DNA from 3 places in the Faecalibacterium sp. AF28-13AC genome. Region 3 is predicted to be linked to each of the others. Evidence: predicted binding sites of a transcription regulator. Region 3 holds the regulator's gene; each other region holds the start of a gene.
What was found. The regulator Rex, encoded in region 3, represses fermentation and respiration genes when NADH is low (regulators of the CRP and FNR family bind a similar motif). The targets are predictions, from matches to a motif close to ATTGTTAANNNNTTAACAAT.
Positions count from the first base shown of each region.

Region 1 (2,265 bases), on a different contig from region 3:
CTTAGCGACCATGGTCTGGGTAGCGTCGAACAGAGAGCCGTAACGCATGCCGATGACGTCAGAAGAGACGATCTGATCCTCGTTGTAGCCGAAGGACTCAGAAGAAGCAGCCTTCATTGCAGCGTTGATGGACTCCTTGGTGACGTCCTTGCCCTTGACGACAGCAACCAGGATGGTGGTAGAGCCGGTGGGAACAGGCACACGCTGAGCAGAGCCGATCAGCTTGCCGTTCAGCTCAGGGATGACCAGGCCGATGGCCTTGGCAGCACCGGTGCTGTTGGGGACGATGTTCTGTGCGCCAGCACGTGCACGGCGCAGGTCGCCCTTGCGCTGAGGACCATCCAGGATCATCTGGTCGCCGGTGTAAGCATGAACAGTGGTCATGATGCCGGAAACGATGGGATAGGTCTTGTTCAGGGTGTCGGCCATGGGAGCCAGGCAGTTGGTGGTGCAGGAAGCAGCGGAGATGACCTGATCCTCAGCGGACAGGGTCTTCTCGTTGACGGAGAAGACGATGGTCTTCAGGTCGTTGCCTGCGGGAGCAGAGATGACGACCTTCTTTGCGCCAGCCTGGATGTGAGCCATGCTCTTCTCCTTGCTGGTGTAGAAGCCGGTGCACTCCAGAACGACATCAACGTTCAGCTCGCCCCAGGGAGCATCCTTTGCGTCCTTAACGGCATAGATCTTGATCTCCTTGCCGTCGACGATGATGGAATCCTCGGTAGCCTCGACAGTGTGCTTGCCTTCGCCGATCTTGCCGCAGAAGGAACCCTGAGCAGTGTCGTACTTCAGCAGGTGAGCCAGCATCTTGGGGCTGGTCAGGTCGTTGATTGCGACGACCTCGTAACCCTCAGCATCAAACATCTGACGGAAAGCCAGACGGCCAATACGACCAAAACCATTGATAGCAACTCTAACAGCCATGTTAATAATACCTCCTAAATGTTCTTACCCTTTTCATCGGATAATCTCACGGTATCTTTATTGTAGTCCAAAACGCGAAAAGTTTCAAGTGTCTGCTAAAAAATTAACAACTCGTTTGTTCACTTTTTGGCTTTTGTATGATTTTTGTCCCTTATCTGGGCCGGTTTTCAGCAATTCAGCCAACAGAGTGCTGGCCTTTACTTCTTTCTGGCCGCAGGCCCTGCGGTGCGCACGGTGCAGAACACGCCCAGCGTCCCAAGGCAGGCCATGCCCAGACCAAAAAGGATGGAGGGCAGCGCCGTGAGGACGAACTGTGAGGGCATCGCCAGCGTCAGGGTCTGGGGCAGCTCCCAGCAGAAGCCGAGGACAAAGGCTGCCAGACCGGAGGCGCACAGGGCTTTTCCATCCGACGTTTCGGGCAGCCAGAGCGCCCGCACCAGACTGGACAGAAAGACGAGCATCCCCAGCAGCACCCAGACCTGCGCCGTGGGTGAAACGCGGTGCCAGCTGGAGCTGTTCTCCATAAAGCGGCTCAGAACGCACCCGTAGAACACCAGTGTGCCCCAGATGCCGGAGGCCATGCTCTTTGTGGGCGGCTGCCAGTCCTTCCGCAGCCAGCTCTTCGCCAGCCGGGCCAGCCACTGGCCACACAGAATTTCCAGTATCGCGCGAACAAACGAGCCTGCGCCAGTCATTCCAACGGCGAAGCGCAAAAATCCTGCGGCAGTAAAGAATGCCCCTGCCATCGCCGTGACGATGCCAGACGGTTTGCAATGGTTTTGCAAGTTTTTCGGCTCACGGGCCAGCTTCCGGCCCGCAAACAGGCTCACCAGCACCGCGATGCCCAGCGCAGCATACCGCAGCCAGACCGAACCGGCGATGCACAGGCCGCTTTCCAGGTCGGTCCAGAAGCCCAGATCCAGGCCCCGGCCAAGGGCCAGTGCCGTTCCTACAACAAAAACAAGTGTGAGTAATGGATTCATCAGCGTTCCTCGATCGGTTTATATTTCTGGCGCACGCCCAGATACTTGTAGGCGGGCCGGATGATACGGTTGGCGAAGATGACCTCCTCCACGCGGTGGGCGCACCAGCCCGGCACACGGGCAATGGCGAACAGCGGGGTGTAGATGTCCTCGGAGATGCCCAGCATGTTGTAGATCAGCCCGCTGAACAGGTCCACGTTGGCGCAGACGGGCTTCGTGCTGCCCTTTTCCTCGGCGAAGATGCCGGGGGCCAGCCGCTCGATGCTGCACAGCATGTTGTACTCTTCCTCAAAGCCTTTCTCGTAGGCCAGGTGTCTGGCGCGGTTCTTCAGGATGACCTCGCGGGGGTCGCTCATGG
Region 1 is NZ_QUFG01000003.1:282,837-285,101, forward strand. Features, by position in the region: gene gap (type I glyceraldehyde-3-phosphate dehydrogenase) at 1-924, opposite strand, end outside; gene DWY95_RS05810 (hypothetical protein) at 1,122-1,907, opposite strand; gene DWY95_RS05815 (citrate synthase) at 1,907-2,265, opposite strand, start outside.
Region 1: the regulator Rex is predicted to act here: its motif matches at 1,016-1,035, upstream of gap (type I glyceraldehyde-3-phosphate dehydrogenase).

Region 2 (2,265 bases), on a different contig from region 3:
GCCAGAGCGGCGACGTCCAGAAGATGCCTGTCGTGCAGGCGAGCCGGGAGCAGGATGGCAAAAAGATCTCCCTCAAGATCATGACCCTGAACAACTCCCGCCAGAAGATCAACGACTGCCTGGGCAACCCGGTCGAGATCGGCATTGCCGTCATCTGGCGCGTGACCGATACCGCGAAAGCCGTCTTCAATGTGGACAACTACAAAGAGTACCTGTCCCTTCAGTGCGACAGCGCCCTGCGCAACGTCGTGCGGGTCTACCCCTACGATGTGGCCCCCAATGTGGACACCACCGGTGACGGCATCGCCGACGAAGGCAGCCTGCGCGGTTCGTCCGAGGTCGTGGCCAAGCGCATCCAGGACGAGATCCAGAAAAATGTGACCGAGGCCGGCATCGAGATCATCGAAGCTCGCATCACCTATCTGGCCTATGCGCCGGAGATCGCAGCCGTCATGCTGCAGCGCCAGCAGGCCAGCGCCATCATCGACGCCCGTAAGATGATCGTGGACGGTGCCGTCGGCATGGTGGAAATGGCACTGGAACGCCTGAATGAAAACAAGGTGGTAGAGCTCGACGATGAGCGCAAGGCAGCAATGGTCTCCAACCTGCTGGTCGTGCTCTGCGGCAACCGTGACGCTCAGCCCATTGTGAACAGCGGCAGCCTCTACTGATGGCAGCAGAACCCAAAAAACAGATCCCGCTCCGCCTGAACGCAAAGCTCTACGAAGCCCTTGCCGCGTGGGCTGAAGATGATTTCCGCTCGGTGAACGGGCAGATCGAGTATCTGCTCACCGAGTGTGTGCGTCAACGGAAGAAGAATGGCAAGTATGTCTCAGATGAGATCGACCTGCCGCCGGAACTGGATCTCAAATAAGAGAAGGGAACCTTTGGAAAAAATGCTTTTCAGAGGTTCCTTTTTTCATGAAAAAGGGGAGTTGCTTCACCTTTCAGTCAAAATAGACACATTTCCACCGGGATACGGGGAAAGTTTGTTAATAAATTATCTATCTTCTGTCCTTGCAAACCACACAGTTTTTGTTTATAATAGAAGTGTACGGGGAGGCAAGCCCCGATAACGAGTGAAATTCGATTCCGATGAAAAGAATTTGAGAGGAGTTTATTACCATGGGTTTAGGTAAGAAGACGATCGACGACGAGAATTACTGCGGCAAGAAGGTTCTGGTCCGCTGCGACTTCAACGTCCCGATGAAGGACGGCGTCATCACCAACGAGAACCGCATCAACGCAGCTCTGCCCACCATCCAGAAGCTGCTCAATGATGGCGCAAAGGTCATCCTGTGCAGCCACCTGGGCAAGCCCAAGAACGGCCCTGAGGCAAAATTCAGCCTGGCTCCCGTTGCAGCTGCCCTGAGCGCAAAGCTGGGCAAGACCGTTGTGTTCGCAGATGACGACAACGTCGTGGGCGAGAACGCAAAGGCTGCTGTGGCTGCCATGAACAACAGCGACGTTGTCCTGCTCCAGAACACCCGTTTCCGCAAGGAAGAGACCAAGAATATGCCGGAGTTCTCCGAGGAGCTGGCTTCTCTGGCGGACGCATATGTGGACGACGCTTTCGGCAGCTGCCATCGTGCACACTGCTCCACCGCCGGTGTCACCGACTACGTCAAGGATACCGCTGTCGGTTACCTGATGGAGAAGGAGATCAAGTACCTGGGCAATGCTGTCAACGACCCGGAGCGTCCCTTCACCGCCATCCTGGGCGGCGCAAAGGTCGCCGATAAGCTGAACGTCATCTCCAACCTGCTGGAGAAGGTCGATACCCTGATCATCGGCGGCGGCATGGCTTACACCTTCATCAAGGCACAGGGCTACGAAGTCGGCAAGAGCCTGTGCGATGACTCCAAGCTGGACTACTGCAAGGAGATGATGGCAAAGGCTCAGGAGAAGGGCGTCAAGCTGCTCCTGCCCGTCGATGCCGTCTGCATCAAGGACTTCCCCGATCCCATCGACGCACCCGTCGAGACCACCGTTGTGCCCGTGACCGCAATGCCTGCCGATATGGAAGGCTGCGACATCGGCCCGGAGAGCACCAAGCTGTTTGCTGAGGCCGTCAAGGCTTCCAAGACCGTTGTCTGGAACGGCCCCATGGGCGTCTTCGAGAACCCGACTCTGGCAGCAGGCACCCTGGCTGTGGCACAGGCGATGGCTGAGAGCGGCGCTACCACCGTCATCGGCGGCGGCGACAGCGCAGCAGCAGTCCAGCAGATGGGTCTGGGCGATAAGATGACCCACATCTCCACCGGC
Region 2 is NZ_QUFG01000001.1:289,555-291,819, forward strand. Features, by position in the region: gene DWY95_RS01410 (SPFH domain-containing protein) at 1-671, shown strand, start outside; gene DWY95_RS01415 (PTS ascorbate transporter subunit IIC) at 671-874, shown strand; gene DWY95_RS01420 (phosphoglycerate kinase) at 1,126-2,265, shown strand, end outside.
Region 2: the regulator Rex is predicted to act here: its motif matches at 989-1,008, upstream of DWY95_RS01420 (phosphoglycerate kinase).

Region 3 (2,265 bases):
GGCCAGCGGGATGCCGATGGAGTGTCCGCCGCCCAGCACCACGGCGGCGCTGGGCTTGGAGATGCTGGCGATCAGCTCCGCCAGCGCCAGCCCGGCCTCTACATCGCCGCCCACGGTGTTCAGGATGACCAGCAGGCCCTCCACCGCCGGGTCCTCCTGCACGGCCACTAGCTGCGGGATGACATGCTCGTACTTGGTGGTCTTCTGCCCCTGGGGCGCTTCCACATGGCCCTCGATCTGCCCCACCACGGTCAGGCAGTGGATGGCGTGGGGGCCTTTGGTGCGGTAGACGCTGCCCAGATCCTCGATCTGTTCTTTTTCCAGCCGCTGCTCTTCCACCGGGGTGTTTTTTTCGTTCTGCTCTGCCATAAGCCCCTCCTGCTCTGTTTTTTTCAGGGTTCCCAGCGGGTCAAATGATTATGCGGCGGCTAAGATTTCTTAACTTTTGAAAAAATTGCTCCATTTTATTTGACATTCTCCACATCCGCTGTATACTTTAGATAATGAATAAGATTGACAAAGATGTATCATTATTGTGCAAAACTCTTTGAATCTGCCGGAGCGCCACGGTGGGCGCAGAGGACCGGCATCGAATGGATGAAAGGAGAACCACCTATGAACACCCCTGGTAAAGCATCTCTGCCGGTGATCAAACGCCTGCCCAAGTACTACCGCTTTCTGCGGACCTTGAAGAACGACGGCATCACCAGCATCTCTTCCCGCGAACTGGCCGCCCAGATGGGCACCACGGCCTCTCAGGTCCGGCAGGACTTCAACTGCATCGGCGATGTGAACGGCCGTCAGGGCATCGGCTACTCGGTCGAAAACCTGCTCTCCATCCTGGAGAATCTGCTGTTCGGCAACGGCGACCGCCTGCCCACCATCCTCATCGGCTGCGGCCGTCTGGGCAAGGCCGTCAGCCGGTTCATCACCACCGATACCAACGGCTATAAGCTCATTGCCGCCTTCGACAACTCGCCGGACGAAGTGGGCAGGGAGATCAACGGCATCCAGATCCTCCACATCGACCAGCTGGAGAGCTTCTGCGCCGAGCACAAGCCCGAAGTGGCGGTTCTCTGTGTGCCCCGCAGCGGTGCCGAAGAGCTGAGCGGCCGTCTGGTCAGCCTGGGCATCAAAGGCTTCTGGAACTTCTCCCACTACGACCTGTCCGTCCCGTATCCGGAAGTCGTGGTCGAGAACGTCCACCTGGGCGACAGCCTGATGAGCCTGGGCTACCGCCTGCGCAATCAGGACTGATGTTCCGGTTTCATCGTTGTTACTATATAGTATAATATGATAAAGCAACCCTCCCATCACAGCGAAGCCCGCTCGCTTCCCATCGTTTGGGCTTTGCTCATTCCGTAGAAAGTTGACCGGCTTGCCAATGGCTCTCCCTTTGGGAGAGCTGGCATCGCGCAGCGATGGCTGAGAGGGTTGCTTTTTATGAGGTGACCTTCATGGCAAAGCTATATTTCCGTTACGGCGCAATGAACAGCGGCAAGAGCACGGCCCTGATGCAGGTGGCGCACAACTACGAGGAGCAGGGGATGCAGGTGCTCATCCTGAAGCCGCAGGTGGACACCAAGGGCGGCGGCGAACTGGTCAGCCGCCTGGGGGTGCGGCGCAAGGCCGACCTGCTCATCCCGCCGGAGGCGGACGTCTTTGAGGCCGTCCGCGCCGCCAGCCAGACCCAGAAGCTGGCCTGCGTCCTCTGCGACGAGAGCCAGTTCTTCACCCCGGCACAGGCCGAGCAGCTGTTCATGGTCACGGTAGACCTGAATATCCCGGTCATCTGCTACGGTCTGCGGTCGGACTTTTCGCTCAAGGGGTTCCCCGGCTCCACCCGCCTGCTGGAGCTGGCTCACACCATCGAGGAGATGAAGACCATCTGCACCTGCGGCCGCAAGGCCACCTGCAACTGCCGCAAAGTCAACGGTGTGTTCGTCTTTGAGGGCGAACAGGTCGCCATCGACCTGGAAAACGACGTGCAGTACGTCAGCATGTGCCCCCAATGCTACTTCCGCGAGCGCCGCGCCTTCTACGCCCGCCGGGCCGCGAAATAAAAAAGCGGAGCGTTTCCCGGAAGAAGCATTGCACTGCGTTCATTTTGCAGCCGTGTTCCCCCAAAAACCAGAAAAAATTTTTTCAGCGCTGCCCGGCGGGGCAGCGCTTTTTTCTGTCCGGAACAGACCGTTTCCGACAGGGTGATATATCAGTTGTATCCAACTTCGCGCGTTTATTGCACTATTGATATATCAGTTGACA
Region 3 is NZ_QUFG01000006.1:32,572-34,836, reverse strand. Features, by position in the region: gene DWY95_RS09725 (ATP-dependent Clp protease proteolytic subunit) at 1-369, opposite strand, end outside; gene DWY95_RS09720 (redox-sensing transcriptional repressor Rex) at 616-1,257, shown strand; gene DWY95_RS09715 (thymidine kinase) at 1,458-2,063, shown strand.